3 regions of the Massilia sp. Soil_C_3 genome follow, and region 1 is predicted to be linked to each of the others. Evidence: predicted binding sites of a transcription regulator. Region 1 holds the regulator's gene; each other region holds the start of a gene.
What was found. Region 1 encodes FNR, which switches genes on or off when oxygen is low (the NO sensors DNR and NnrR bind a similar motif). Its sites were predicted from a motif close to TTGATNNNNATCAA; they were not measured.

Region 1 (5,052 bases):
CGCTGAGGCAGTACATCCTGTTCATCGAGCGTCGGGAGCGAGGGTTTCACGATGAGCTTTGGGAGAAGATCGGCAGGCATCTCGATGAAGCGGATGCCTGATCCTAGTGCGCGCCCCGGTGCGCCGAGGCGCACGAGATCACGCCCGACACCAGCAGCGCCAGCGCGGCCGTCTCGAACCCGCTCGGCCAGCGCGCTTCCCACAGAAAGCCATACAAGGCCGCGAAGATGGTTTCGAACACGATCATCTGACCCATCAGGCTCAAGGGCAGCGCGCGGCTGGCGTGGTTCCACAGGGCGTTGCCGACCACCGAGCACAGGATGGCAACCGCACTGACCAGCGCGCCGAACCGCAGCCAGGCCGGCAGGGTGTGTTCGCCCGACGCCAGTACGAAGGCGGGCACCGCCAACGCCAGCGCCATGACGCCCGTCACCACGCCCACCAGCAGATTCCATTCATGCGACGAAACCCCCTCGATGCGCGCCAGCCAGCGGCTGTTATGTACCGCGAAGATGGTCCACGACACCAGCGCACCGAAGGCGCAGGCCAGGCCGGCCAGCGATCCCGGGGCAGACGCCGACAGCGACTCCCAGCCGATGCAGGCCAGGCCGGCGCCACTCAGCAGCAGCGAAGGCAGCAGACGGCGCAGTGGCACCGCGTCGCCGTCGCGCGAACCGACCAAGGTGACCGCGATCGGCAGCAACCCGATCACGATCGAGGCCATGGCCACGCCGCCCAGTTGCACGGCATTGGCGAGAAACAGGTAATAGACGATATTGCCGGTGAGGCTGAGCCCGATCAAGGTGCGCCAGGCCGGCCAGCCGAGGTGGCGGCGCAACCGTCCCCAGGCAGGGTAGATGAGGATGGCGGCGACCAGGCCATAGGCCAGGTAGCGTCCGGCCGAGAGCTGGATCGGCAGGAATTCGGGCGCCAGTTCCGGGGCCAGGAAGACCAGGCCCCAGAGTGCGCCGGCGGCGATCCCGGCGCCGATGCCGAGCAGGGTGGAGCGGGACAGTCCGCCCGCGCCAGTAGCTGTGTACATGATGAGAATCTCCTTTGAGTGGAGATTCTCTGGCCTGGACCTGCCCCTGGTCTTGGCCGGGACTACTGCGGTTTTGGCGACTTCTCCTGACCCGCACGCCGATAGGCGGCGGGCGTGGTGTCGAACACGCGGCGCATCGCCCGCGTCAGGCTGGCCTGGTCCGAGAAGCCGCAGGCCAGGGCGATGTCGGCCACGCTGCGCGCGCTGTGGGTCAACAGGCCGCGTGCGCAATCCAGGCGGCAGCCCAGCAGCCAGGCATGTGGGGTGCTGTCCATCTCTTCGCGAAACAGCGCGTGCAGGCGGCTGACGCTCAGGTTGGCGGCGCGCGCCATCGATTCGGTGCTCCAGGCCAGGCCGGGCGCGGCCTCGATGCGCGCCAGCAGGGCCGCCAGGCGCGAGGTGGCGCGCGGCGCGTCCAGGCTCAGGGTGTCGAGCAGCAGCGGCACCCAGCCGTGCACCAGCGATCGGGCCGGCGCGGATTCACGGGCCATCAGTCCCATGAACTCGACCAGCTTGCGCGCCGCAGGGCCGAGCGTGACGAAGGGCCGCTCGAGCAGGCGCTGCCAGGGACCGTCGCCGAAGGCGGCGCCGTCGACGTCGACGATCAGGGAATCATTCGCGCCCGGGCTCGACTGCGCATGCCAGGCGCCGGGCGCCACCAGCGCGCCATGCAGGGGATCGAGGCGGCCGCGCCGCTCTTCGATGTCGAGCACGACTTCGCCGTGCACCGGCAGCACCAGCTGGGCGAAGTCGTGGCGGTCGCCCCAGTGCACGCGGTCGTAGCTGCGCAGGTGCAGGTCGCACGACGGCAGCGGCGTCATGCTGTCAGGCCATCGGGCTGCACACGTCGGTGCCGGCCGCCAGCGCCTTCAGCTTGACCGGATCGAGCAGGGTGACTTCGCGCTTGTCGACCTCGAGCCAGCCCTGCTTTTTAAAGCGCGACAGCAGGCGGCTGATGCTTTCGATCGTCAGGCCCAGGTAGTTGCCGATGTCTTCGCGCGACATGCGCAGCTGGAAGCGGTTGGCCGAATAGCCTCGGGTGGCATAGCGCGCCGACAGGTTGACCAGGAACACGGCGAAGCGCTGCTCGGCGCGCATATTGCCGAGCAGGAGCATGACGTTCTGCTCGCGCGTGATTTCCTGGCTCATGATGCGGTGGAAGTGGCGCAGCAGGGTCGGCACTTCGCCGAACAGGTCTTCCAGGCGCGCGAACGGGATCTCGCACACCTCGGAATCTTCCAGCGCCACCGCGTCGCAATGGTGGGTGCCACTGATCGCATCCATGCCCAGCAGCTCGCCGGCCATCTGGAAGCCAGTGATCTGGGCTTCACCGGCGGCATTCACCTGATAGGTCTTGAAGTGGCCGAAGCGCACCGCGTACAGGTTGCGGAACGATTCGCCGACGCTGTACAGGCGCTCGTCGCGCTCCAGGCGGCGACGGCGGCCGATGATCTTGTCCAGGCGGTCGATGTCGGCGTCTTCGAGGCCCATCGGCAGGCACAGCTGGTGCATGCTGCACTGGGCGCAGGATTTGAGGGCGTGGATATTGAGTGGCGGCTCGGCTTGCCGGGACAGGGTCTGGCTCATGAGGGATGGTCGCTTGGTTCGGTACACCGCGATTATAGACGTGTTGAAGCGTCAATCTCGACAAACACATGCCATTTATTTGCAATTGAGAAACAACTCCGTTGCGTTCCGTTGCGTTCCGGTCGTTCGGCGCCCCTGCTCACCCATACCGGGTTCATTTAGCCTTAAACGCAACTGTGCGCACTCAATATCAATCGAGGCCTACACTGCCATATAAATTGAACAACTGGAGTGATCCCCAGTGTCATCAACTACTGAGACCGTGTCCGATCGCAGCGCCTTTGCCACCGCAATCGCGCGCCCGGACCTGCCGCCGGGCGGCGAAGACCAGGCCAGGGCGGATCTGTATGCCTTGCTCTCCCGCCTGCTGCTGGCCGCGCCCGACGCGGCGCTGCTCGATGCGCTCGCATCCAGCGATCCCATCCTGGCTGAGGGCGGCGACCCGGCGCTCGAACGCGCCTGGGATCAACTGACCGTGGCGTCCGGCGTGATGGACCCCCGGCTCGTCCACGATGAATTCAGCGCGCTGTTCGTCAGCGTCGGCACCCCGCCGGTCGACCCGTATGGCTCGCGCTACCTGGCCGGCTACATGAACGACACGCCGCTGGCGCACCTGCGCGAAGACCTGGCCCGGCTTGGCCTGGCGCGCATACAGGGGCGGGGCGAGTTCGAAGACCACCTCGGCGCGCTGTGCGAGACCATGCGCGTGCTGGTGGCCGGCGCGCCCGGCATCCGGCGCCAGCCGCTGGACGTGCAGCGCCGCTTCTTCGAGGCCCACATCGGCTCCTGGTGCATGCGCGCGCTGGACGACATCGCCAATGCCGACGACGCCAACTATTACCGCCTGGTCGCCCGCTTCGCACAGGCGTTCCTGGCAATCGAGGCGGAAAGCTTTGGAGTAGGAGAGGACACCGATGAACAAGCATGATCCACGAGTCCAGCAGGATCCCGGCCAGGACCGGCCCGACCCGGCGCGGCGCGGCTTCCTGAAAGCCGCCCCGCTGGGCGCGCTGGTGGTGGCCGCTGCCGCCGCCCCGGCGACCGCGGCGCCACAGGCCGCCCCGGCCGCGCCCGACCCCAAGGTCAAGCGCGGCTACCACGAGACGGATCACATCCGCCGCTATTACGAGACCGCCGCCTACTGGTAGGCAAGCAGAGGAATCGATATGTCACTGGTCAAGTCCACGCGCGACAGCGCGTTGAAACGGCGCCGCTTCCTGGTCGGGGCTGGCGTTGCCGCCGGCGCCGGCGCCCTGGCGCGCCACCTGCCGTTGAACGTGATCGAACCGGCCCAGGCCGACCCGGTACCCGATACCCCGGTGCCGACCGTGGTCAAGCGCACCGTCTGCAGCCACTGCTCGGTCGGCTGCTCGGTCGATGCGGTCGTCGCCAACGGCGTCTGGGTGCGGCAAGAGGCCGCCTTCGATTCGCCGATCAATATGGGCGCCCACTGCGCCAAGGGCGCGTCGGTGCGCGAGCACGCCTTCGGCGAGCACCGCCTGCGCTATCCGATGAAGCTGGTCAATGGCAAGTACCAGCGCATCTCCTGGGACCAGGCAATCGGGGAGATCGGCGACAAGTTGCTGCAGCTGCGCAAGGAAGCCGGGCCCGATGCGCTGATGGTGATCGGCAGCTCCAAGCACAATAACGAGCAAGCCTACCTGCTGCGCAAATGGGTGTCGTTTTTCGGCACCAACAACTGCGACCACCAGGCCCGCATCTGTCACTCGACCACCGTTGCCGGCGTGGCCCAGACCTTCGGTTACGGTGCGATGACCAACTCGTTCAATGACCTGCACCACAGTAAGGCGGTGCTGTTCATCGGCTCCAATCCGGCCGAGGCGCACCCGATCTCGATGCTGCACTTCCTGCACGCCAAGGAACTGGGCGCCAAGATGATCGTCATCGATCCGCGCTTTACCCGCACGGCGCGCTTCGCGGACCACTATGTGCGCGTGCGGCCCGGCACCGACATTCCGCTGGTGTGGGGCATCCTGTGGCACATCTTCAATAACGGCTGGGAAGACAAGAAGTTCATCGAAGAGCGCACCTGGGGCATGGAGGACGTGCGCGCCGAAGTCATGAAATGGACGCCCGATAAGGTGTCGGACGTCACCGGCGTGCCGGAATCGGCGGTCCGCATGGCGGCCGAGATGCTGGCCACCAACCGACCCTCGTCCGTGGTCTGGTGCATGGGCATCACCCAGCACCACGTCGGCACCGCCAATGTGCGTGCGCTGTCGATCCTGCAGCTGGCGCTGGGCAATATCGGGATTCCCGGCGGCGGCGCCAACATCTACCGCGGCCACGACAATGTGCAGGGCGCCACCGACGTCGGCCCCAACGGCGATTCGCTGCCCGGCTACTACGGCCTGGCAGAAGGCGCCTGGAAACACTTCGCTGCGGTCTGGGGCGTCGACTAC
Region 2 (5,052 bases), on a different contig from region 1:
CCCGGTCCAGGCGCTGCTGGTCGCGCAGCTTGACGCGGCACAAATTGAGCACGCTGTCCTGCATCGACACCGCCACCTTCTGGCCCTTGCCCGTCGTGTCGCGCGCACGCAGGGCGGTCAGGATGCCGATCGCCAGGTGCATGCCGGTATTGCTGTCGCCCAGGGCGGCGGCGCTGACGGTCGGTGGGCCGTCGTCGAAGCCGGTGGTCGAGGCCGCGCCGCCGGCGCACTGCGCCACGTTCTCATAGACCTTCAGGTCTTCGTAGTGGTGGCCGTCGCTGAAGCCCTTGACCGAGGCCACGATCATGCCCGGGTTCAGTTCCTTGATGTGCTCCCAGGTAAAGCCCATGCGGTCGAGCGCGCCCGGACCGAAGTTCTCGACCAGCACGTCCGACTCCTTGATCAGCTTGGTCAGGATTTCCTTTCCTTCGGGCTTCTTGGTATCGAGCGTCAGCGAACGCTTGTTACTGTTGAGCATGGTGAAATACAGGGCGTCGACGCCGGGGATGTCGCGCAGCTGCGAGCGCGTGACGTCGCCCGCGCCGGGACGCTCGACCTTGATCACATCGGCGCCGAACCAGGCCAGCAGCTGGGTGCAGGCCGGGCCGGCCTGGACGTGGGTGAAGTCGATGATCTTGATGCCTTCGAGTGGTTTGCTCATGATGTCAGTCTCCTTTATTCAGTCGATAGTGCGGGCACCACCGGCGGCCTCGTGGGCGCCGGCGGTCGTGCGTGTCGCTTCGCTGTACTACTGATCGGTCACTTTTTCGCGTTGCTTTGCGGATTCAGATTGGTCAGGCGGCCGCTCTCGGTGCCGGCGGTCTCGTCGATCACGGCATTGATCAGGGCGGGCTTGCCGGCGGCGATTGCCTCGCTCAGCGCCCGGGTCAGTTCTTCCGGGCTGGTCACGTGGTAGCCGATGCCGCCGAAGGCCTCGATCATCTTGTCGTAGCGGGCGTTCTTGACGAACACGGTCGGGGCGACGTCCTTGCCGCCGGTTGGGTTGACGTCGGTGCCGCGGTACACGCCGTTATTGTTGAAGATGATGGTCGTCACCGGCAGCTCGTAGCGGCAGATGGTCTCGAGCTCCATGCCGGAAAAACCGAAGGCGCTGTCGCCTTCGATCGCGACCACCGGCTTGCCGCTGACGACGGCCGCGCCGATCGCGTAGCCCATGCCGATGCCCATGATGCCCCAGGTGCCGGAGTCGAAACGCTTGCGCGGCTGGTACTGGTCGACGATGCTGCGCGCGTAATCGAGCGTGTTGGCGCCCTCGTTCACCAGGTTGATGTCGGGGTGCTGCTTGAGCACGTCGCGGATGGCACGCAAGGCGGTGTGGAAGTTCATCGGCGCCACGTCGCGGTTGAGCAGCGCCGCCATCTTGGCCGTGTTCTGCTCCTTGCGCTCGGCGATGGGGCCCAGCCATTCCGCGTCCGGTTTGGCGATGCCGGCGCCGTCGAGCCCGTCGAGCAGGGCCGCCACGCACGAGCCGATGTCACCGATCAGCGGCGCGGCGATCGCCACATTGCTGTCGATCTCGGTCGGCGAGATGTCGATCTGGACGAACTGCTTGGGCTTGCCCCAGGTCTTGCCCTTGCCATGGGCCAGCAGCCAGTTGAGGCGTGCGCCGATCAGCACCACCACGTCGGCCTCGGCCAGCACGTAGGAGCGGGCCGCCGAAGCCGACTGGGCATGCGTATCAGGCAGCAGGCCCTTGGCCATTGACATCGGCAGGTAGGGAATCCCGGTGCGCTCGACCAGCGCGCGGATGTCGTCGTCGGCCTGCGCGTAGGCGGCGCCCTTGCCAAGCAGGATCAGCGGCTTCTTCGCGCCCTTGAGCAGCGCCAGCGCGCGCTGCACCGAGTCCGGGGCCGGGATCTGGCGCGGCACCGCGTCGACCACCTTGATCAGGGAACGCTTGGCGTGGCCAGCCTCGATCGTCTGCGCCAGCAGCTGGGCCGGCAGGTCGAGATAGACGCCGCCAGGACGGCCCGAAACGGCGGCGCGGATCGCCCGCGCCACGCCGACGCCGATGTCCTCGGCCTTGTTGATGCGGTAGGACGCCTTGGCGTAGGGCTTGGCCGCGTTCAGCTGGTCCATTTCTTCATAATCGCCCTGCTGCAGGTCGACGATCTCGCGCTCGCTCGAGCCCGAGATCAGGATCATCGGGAAGCAGTTGGTGGTCGCGTTGGCCAGCGCCGTCAGGCCGTTGAGGAAGCCTGGCGCCGAGACGGTCAGGCAGATACCCGGCTTTTGCGTCATGTACCCGGCGATTGCCGCGGCATTGCCGGCGTTCTGTTCATGACGAAAGCCGATGAAACGCATCCCTTCGGCCTGCGCCAGGCGCGCCAGGTCGGTAATCGGAATGCCGACCAGGCCGAAGATCGTATCGATGTCGTTGTGTTTCAAGGCATCGATTACCAGGTGGAAGCCGTCGGTCACGTCTACCGATACGTGGTTAGTCATTGCTGTCTCCAGTTATTGTCGATCCGGGCAGAACGCGGTGTGTATCGCCCGCAAACCATCATAGCCAGCGCGCCTGATTTGTCTCATTGACCATGGTCAATTTTGGCCGCATGATGCGAGAATCTCGCTAAACGGCCGCGTTCATGACGACTATTGCAAATCACTCGGAACGGAACATCATTCGTCTGCAGTTAAAGCAGAACATAGTGCTCAAGGAACTGCGCGACAGCGAGATGGCGGCGCTCGAGCCGTACCTGACGATCGAGAACCACCAGAAGGGCGACCTGCTCATGAACCAGGGCGTGCACGAGATGTCGCAGTACTTCATCCTGGACGGCATCCTCAAGCGCCAGGTCTCCAACCAGGAAGCCAAGGAGATGATCCTGCGCTTCTCGGCGGAACGGGACATCGAAACCAGCTACGCCGCCTGGTGTCTCAAGATGCCGACGCCATTTTCCATCGCGTGCGTCACCAAGGTACGGGTGGCGCGCATGCCGCTGCCGCAATGGGTCGATTTCCTAGCAAGTCACAGCACCGTGAAGCAGGCCTTTGAATATGAGGTCATGAACCTGATGAGCGCCATCATGGCGCACACCATCACGCTGCATCTGCTCGATGCGCCGGGCCGGGTCCACCGCTTCATGCGCAAGCACCCCGACCTGTTCGAACGGCTGCCCAAGAAAGAACTGGCGGCGTATTTGAACCTGTCTCCGGAAACGTTGAGCCGGTTGAAAAATCGGGGGAAGATTTGAAGACCAGGCGAAGTCATTGATCTCGTTGGCACAAAAACCGTCGCCCCCGCGAAGGCGGGGGCCCAAGTTTGCAAGCGTTTCGGTAACGCAAAACTTAGGCCCCCGCCTCCGCGGGGGCGACGTGCATAGTGCAACTAAGCTGTCGTCACCGCCCTCTGCAGCTTGACCCCACCACCCTCCTCGGTCATGGTCTGCTCAAGGAGCTTGACCAGCGCATACGCCGAATCGATATGCGGCGTCGGGGTGCCGGTCATGCGCGCCAGTTCGATCACCGATCCGACCAGCGCATCGATTTCCGGCCCCCGGCCCGCCTCCACGTCCTGCAGCATCGAGGTCTTGTGCTTGCCGATCTGCGCCGCGCCTTCGATGCGCCGGTCCAGGGTCACGCGGAAGGTGATGCCCAATTTGGTGGCCACCGCTTCCGCCTCGCGCATCATCTCCGCCGCCAGCTCGCGTGTCAGCGGGTATTGGCAGATGTCGACCAGGGTCGAATGCGCCAGCGCGCTGATCGGATTGAAGCTGACGTTGCCCCATAGCTTGAGCCAGATCTCGGCGCGGATATTGTCCAGCACCGGCGACTTGAAGCCGGCGTTCTGGAAGCAGGCCGATACCGCCTCCACCCGCTCGCTCGTGGTGCCGTCCAGCTCCCCCAGCGGGAAGCGCACGCCTTCGATGTGCCGGATGACGCCCGGCGCCACTAGTTCGGCGGCCGGATACACCACGCAGCCCAGCACCCGCTCCGGTGGAATCCGACGCGCCAGCTCGCCGCCGGCATCGACGCTGTGCACGGTGCGCCCGTCGAACTCGCCGCCATGGCGGTGGAAATACCAGAACGGTATGCCGTTCTGCATCGTCACCACCACGGTGCGTGGACCGAACAGCTTGCCGATCTGGGCCGATACGCCGTCGACCTGGTGCGCCTTGATCGCCAGGATCACCAGGTCCTGCTCGCCGGCCGCGTCATAGTCATCCGTCGCGCGCACTTGCGAGGCGACCCTCTCCTCCCCGTCCATCTCGATGAGCTTGATGCCGTTCGTGCGGATCGCCGCCAGATTTGCGCCCCGCACGATGAATGTCACCTCCTCGCCCGCCAGCGCCAACCTGGCGCCAACGAGGCCGCCAATTGCCCCCGCTCCAATTACTGCGATCTTCATGACCCACCCCTTGTCGTCGTTTACTCGAACCGATTGATGAGCTTTCCGATGCCGTCGATCTCTACCTCGATCGTGCTGCCCGGCCGCATCGAGCCGAAGCCGACCGACGTCCCGCACAGCAGGAGGTCGCCCGGCTCCAGTGTCATGTCCTGGGAGATTCGGCTGACCAGCTCGGCCACCGAAAACACCATGTCGTTGATCGGGTAGTCCTGGCGCACCTCGCCGTTCAGGGTCGTGCGCACGACCAGCATTGCCGGGTTGAGCCCGGTGGCAATCACCGGGCCGAACGGGCAAAAGGTGTCGAAACCCTTGGCGCGCACCCACTGGGGAAAGGTCGGATCGCGCCCGATGATCTCGCCCACGGTGACGTCGTTGGCGCAGGTATAGCCGAACACGTAGTCGGCCGCCTCCTCGACCGGGACGGCAGTGCAGCGGCGGCCGATCACGATCGCCAGCTCGCCCTCGAACGCCACCTTGCCCTCGCACAGCGGCTTGCGGATCGTGCCGCCCGGCGCCAGGTAGGAGGTCGATGGCTTCATCAGGTAGAGCGGCTCGGCTGGGGGCGCCAGGCCCAGCTTCTGGCCGAGCGCGTGAAAGTTATTCCACATCGCCAGGACCTTGCCCGGCACGCTCGGCGTGAGCACCTCGACCTCGTTCAGGTTCACCGCCATGTCGGTCCG
Region 3 (5,052 bases), on a different contig from region 1:
GTCATCGTTACCTGTTGATGACCCTGAATACAAGACGCAGAAATTGTTCGACAGAAGTGACTCGGCCGCCATCGAGCGCCCAATGCCAGCCCAGGTAGTTGGGGAGCCAGCGTGACGCCACACCATGAAAGCGCGCCAGCCATTCTTTGAAGCGCTGATGGTAGGCGTTCACGTTCTGCACATGGATGGCGCCTTCGACGCCATTGCGGACGCGTTCCCCGGCGCTGAGATTGACGGCCTGGTGCGCAATGCCATGGGCACGGGCGAAGGCCGGATAGGCGGCGTTGGCATCGGTGACCAGCAGCGCCTGCGGATCGAGTTTCGGCAGCAGGTGCCTGACCAGTTGGGTCACCTTCAAGGCGCCGCGACCGGTCACGGCGTCGATGGTTTGCCCGCTGCGGTCTCGCGCCACCAGGATGCAGTCGAGGTGATGCGAAATCCCACGCAGGGCGGCCCTGCCGCCGCGCTTGCGGGGCTTGCGATCGAGCTTGCGTGAACCCTTCTGCGATTCGAGCAGGAACATTTCGTCGGCCTCGACGATGCCGACCAGGCGCTCGGGCCGGTCGTCCTTGACCCGGTCGAGAAAGCGATGGCGCCAGCGAAACGTGGTGTTGGGGTGCACGCCGACACGCTTGGCCGCAGAGCGGACTGTGCGTGAATCGAGCACCGTGTCGAGATAATCGAGCCACTTGCCCTTGTGCCTGAGCCGCGCCAGCGGCGTGCCGGTGAGGTCGTTGAAGGTGCGGCCGCACGCGCAGCAGCGAAAGCGTTGCAGGTCGTTGGCCTGGCCATGGCGGTGGCAACGCTCGCAGGCGCAATCGGGGCAGCGCCGTCCCTTTGACCGGATCTCGCCAATGAGGGCGACCACCCGGTCGAGCCCAGCTGCCGGATGCAGGGCGGCAAGCACCTGCTGACGCTGCGGCTGGTTCAGCTGAGGCAGCTGGGCGAACATCTTGGCGAACTTCGGCGCTTTCATGGCGCGCTCCCGATCGATGGCGACCGGGATTGGACCGCCAGTAAGCTCAGCAGTTCAATGCTCATCCATATTTAACGATGACAGCGCCCCCTTTTTTTCATCTGTAGCCTCACCACCAGACGTCGTGTTTTTGTAAAACCTAGTAAACCTGATAGCTACTGTCTCGTCATACATTGCTTAGCGTAATAACCTACCGTATTGACGTCGAGCACGCTCACGCGCCGCCCTGCATTTTCGAGACCACCGCATGCCTCCAGATCGTCCTCCCGGAATGTTCGCGCCGGCAACCCTTGTGACGGGGTTGCTGCTGTCGCTGGCATTCGGCGCCGGCGCCTGGCTCGCCACCTCCGAGGCGATCGAGAGCGATGCCCACGCGCGTTTTCGCAGCATGGCGCGCGCCTCCCAATACACGATCGACGCCCGCATCAAGAGCTATAGCGATGTGTTGCGCGGCGCCGCCGGACTGTTCCGCGCCGCGCCCGACACCACGGCCGACCAGTTCCGCCAGTACGTGCAGCAGCTGGACACCAAGCGCAACTTCCCGGGCATCGAAGTCATCAATTACGCGCGCGCCATCCACACGCCAGGCCTGCCGGCGCTGAACGAGGAGCTGCGTGGACGCCTGGCGCGGCGCGGCGTGCACCACTACGAGCCGCTGGTGGCCCAGCCCGACCGTAATACCTATACGGTGCTGGTCTATATCGAACCCCTGCTCCCGCTCTCGCTCACCAAGCTGGGCATGGACCTGGAAGCACGCGGCACGACCCGGCGCGTGCTGGCCAGCGCGCGCGATTCCGGCTTGCCGAGCGCCTCGGGCACCCGCATCGAGCTGTTTTCGGGCCCCAACCAGAACGGCCTGGCGCTGCGCCTGCCGGTGTACCGCAGCGACATGCCCACCGACTCGGTGGAGGGGCGGCGCCTGGCCTATATCGGTTCGGTCGGCATCGGTTTCGGCGTCGCGCGCCTGGTGGGCGGGGTGCTCGACGAGTTCCCGGTCCGTGGCGCGCGCCTGATCCTGACCGAGCTGACCGCGGTGACGCCCGAGCCCGGCGAGACGCCGCCGCGCGCCATGCTGTACGACAGCCTGGCCAGCCCCGAGCGTCCCAACCCGCCGCCGCCGCTGGACGACAGCAGCGTGTTCGCGACCAGCCTGCCGATCGAATTCAACCAGCGCATCTGGCGCGCCGACTTCAGCATCCCGAAGTCGGTGCTGTACACGCGTTTCGACATGTACTACCCCTGGCTGGCCGCCTTCGCCGCCGGCATCAGCACCGCCCTGCTCTACGCCCTGTTCCAGATCCTGGCCTCGTCGCGCCGCAACGCCCTGCGCATGGCCGAGGAAATGACGCGCGAACTGCGCGCCAGCCAGGCCAAGCTGCAGGCCAGCCACGAAAAGCTGCGCCTGCTGGCGGCGCATGCAGAGCAGATCAAGGAAGGCGAACGCAAGCGCATCGCGCGCGAGATCCACGACGACCTGGCGCAGAACCTGCTGGCGCTGAAGATCGAGGCCGAGCTCCTGGCCAACCGCACCCGCGGCGGCCACCGGCGCCTGCACGCGCGCGCCGACGCCACCGTGCGCCAGATCGACGTCACCATCCGCAGTGTGCGCCAGATCATCAACGACCTGCGCCCCAACGTGCTCGACCTCGGCCTGTCGGCGGCGGTCGACTGGCAGGTGGCCGATTTCGCGCGCCGCACCGGCATCGAGTGCGAGCTGGTCGACGACGACGGCGAGCACCGCATCGACGACCACAGCGCCACCGCCTTCTTCCGCATCCTGCAGGAGTCGCTCAACAATGTGGCGCGCCATGCGCGCGCGACCAGGGTCAGGATCGCCTTGCAGCAGCAGGCCGACATGCTGACCATGACGATCCGCGACAACGGCGTCGGCATGCAGCCGGGAAGCCGCAACCGCCACGGCTCGTTCGGCCTGGTCGGGATCGAGGAGCGGGTCGGCATCCTCGGCGGCTCGTTCTCGATCAGCAGCGGCCTGGACGTCGGCACCACGGTGGTGGTGTCGATCCCGGTCACGCCCATGTTCGGCGACGACGATGTGATGTATGGGGGGCCGCTGTCGACGGTGGCGGTGGCCGCATGACGACGCGCGTCGTCATTACGCAGTGTTGCAACAAATATCGTTATTTACGGCATGAGTTTGATCAAGCTCAACAGATGCAATGACTATCCGCATGAAAATTTTTATCACTGTCACGGGTCAAGACGAACTTGGCAGCAGTAGTTTCGACCAGGAGGCCATGACGCGAGCCAGTACCACCAGCTTCAATCGCACGACTGCCATGCCAAACAGGGATAACGCAGCGCCATTACAATCTAACGAGGTGATAACCATGTCGACCAATACCGAATTCTCAGTGTTCGAAGCTCTTGACCTGACACCCATCAAAATGAAACTGATGCATGCGGAATCGGGCGAAGGCTGGTCCGAACGCCGTGCCAACGCGGTCGAGGCCGAGTACCGGCGCTTCTTGTTCCTGACGAAAAAGTACCCGGACGACGGCGCCTCGCCGACGGTCGATGTCGACACGTTCTGGCACTATCACATCCTCGACACGATGAAGTACGCACGCGACTGCGAAGCGACCTTCGGCTTCTTCCTCCATCACTACCCCTACGTCGGCATGGGCGCCGGCGCCAATGAAGGCGAACGCGAACGCGCGGGCGAGCGTATGCGTGAAATCTACGAAGCCGAATTCGGCGTGGTCATCAAGGGCGACGCTGCCTGGTGCGCAATTTCGGGCAAGCAAGCCGCTCAGGCCGATGGCACCGCCTGGTGCGCAGCTCCGGGCAAACAAGCCGCCCAGGCTGGCGACACCGCATGGTGCGCAGCGCCGGGCAAGCAAGCCGCCCAAGCCGCTGACACCGCGTGGTGCGCAGCGCCGGGCAAGCAAGCTGCCCAGGCTGGCGACGCCGCATGGTGTGCAGCCCCGAGCAAGCAAGCCGCCCAGGCCGGTGACACCGCATGGTGTGCGGCGCCGAGCAAGCAAGCCGTCCGGGCCGGTGACTCCGCATGGTGCGCGGCGCCGAGCAAGCAAGCCGCCCAGGCCGGTGAAACCGCATGGTGTGCAGCTCCAGGTAAGCAAGCCGTCAAGGCTGGTGACACCGCCTGGTGCGCGGCCCCGAGCAAGGCCGCGCAAGCCGCCTGACCGTCTGAATCAACGCCAAGGCCCGGCCCCGCAGCCGGCATCGCGGTCGTGGCCGCCATGCCGGCTGTCGCCCTATACGGCGCCAGCCATCATTGCCTCGCTGCCCTTCCTGATCATCAGCGCCCGCAATTCGCTGATGCTGAAATCGCTCTCCTCATGCATGCGGATCAGCAGCGTGGCGCCGATCGGCAAGGTGTTGTGGCGGATCTTGCTGATCACGGGCGGCGCCACTTCGAGCAGCTGCGACAGGGCTGCGTCATTCTTCAGGCGCAGGCGGGAGATGATGGCGTCGAGGACCCGGTTGGGGTCGTACTCGGCGCCAGGCGGAAGGCGGCGGATCGGCATGACTCTTTCAATTAATTATTATTGCTGCTTAAGACGCGGCGCCGCGAAAAATTAGCAGAAAGAGGCAAACCATCAGCATTTATACGGCTATTTTCGCGGGACGCGAAATTATACAGATAGTCGATAAATAATGTTTACTAATCTACTTCATTAACTTATAGCCCAGATGCGAGGCGCGCCAGCGTCGTGGCGACGTCGGGATGACGCAGGCGCACCCGCAGTTCGCGCCGCAGGCGCGTGTCGTCCAGCTGCCGCGATTCCGACATGAACGACAGCAGCATTGGCGACACCACGGCCTGCAGTTCGGCGCGCGCCAGGCGCGGCGGGCGGTTCATGCGGAAGGCGTCGGCCACGGCATCGAAATAATCGGCCATCTTCATGCGCGTGCGGTCCACCGCGTGCACCACGCGCCCGGCCCGTCCGCGCAACAGCGCCGCCAGCACGATGCGCGCCAGGTCGTCGGCGTGCACGTGGCTGGTGTAGACGTCGTCCTCGGCACGCAGCGCCGGGGTGCCCTGCTCCAACCGGCGCAGCGGCAGGCGGTCGTCGGCGTAGATGCCCGGCACG

Region 2: oxc (oxalyl-CoA decarboxylase) is a predicted target of FNR. The motif match lies at 2,553-2,566, and genes of this name have one in related genera.
Region 3: AC3A6F_RS03405 (glycine-rich domain-containing protein) is a predicted target of FNR. The motif match lies at 3,132-3,145, and genes of this name have one in related genera.

Annotation. Positions count from the first base shown of each region.
Region 1 covers NZ_JBDGJG010000008.1:300,007-305,058, reverse strand. The annotation lists gene AC3A6F_RS18510 (DUF6714 family protein) at 1-101, shown strand, start outside; gene AC3A6F_RS18505 (DMT family transporter) at 104-1,042, opposite strand; gene AC3A6F_RS18500 (AraC family transcriptional regulator) at 1,105-1,863, opposite strand; gene fnr (fumarate/nitrate reduction transcriptional regulator Fnr) at 1,868-2,629, opposite strand; gene AC3A6F_RS18490 (TorD/DmsD family molecular chaperone) at 2,871-3,557, shown strand; gene AC3A6F_RS18485 (formate dehydrogenase) at 3,544-3,777, shown strand; gene AC3A6F_RS18480 (formate dehydrogenase subunit alpha) at 3,796-5,052, shown strand, end outside.
Region 2 covers NZ_JBDGJG010000002.1:255,889-260,940, reverse strand. The annotation lists gene frc (formyl-CoA transferase) at 1-661, opposite strand, end outside; gene oxc (oxalyl-CoA decarboxylase) at 760-2,466, opposite strand; gene AC3A6F_RS04110 (Crp/Fnr family transcriptional regulator) at 2,610-3,218, shown strand; gene AC3A6F_RS04105 (2-dehydropantoate 2-reductase) at 3,353-4,372, opposite strand; gene AC3A6F_RS04100 (fumarylacetoacetate hydrolase family protein) at 4,393-5,052, opposite strand, start outside.
Region 3 covers NZ_JBDGJG010000002.1:110,706-115,757, reverse strand. The annotation lists gene AC3A6F_RS03415 (IS1595 family transposase) at 8-976, opposite strand; gene AC3A6F_RS03410 (sensor histidine kinase) at 1,269-3,074, shown strand; gene AC3A6F_RS03405 (glycine-rich domain-containing protein) at 3,325-4,140, shown strand; gene AC3A6F_RS03400 (hypothetical protein) at 4,213-4,485, opposite strand; gene AC3A6F_RS03395 (NAD(P)H-binding protein) at 4,641-5,052, opposite strand, start outside.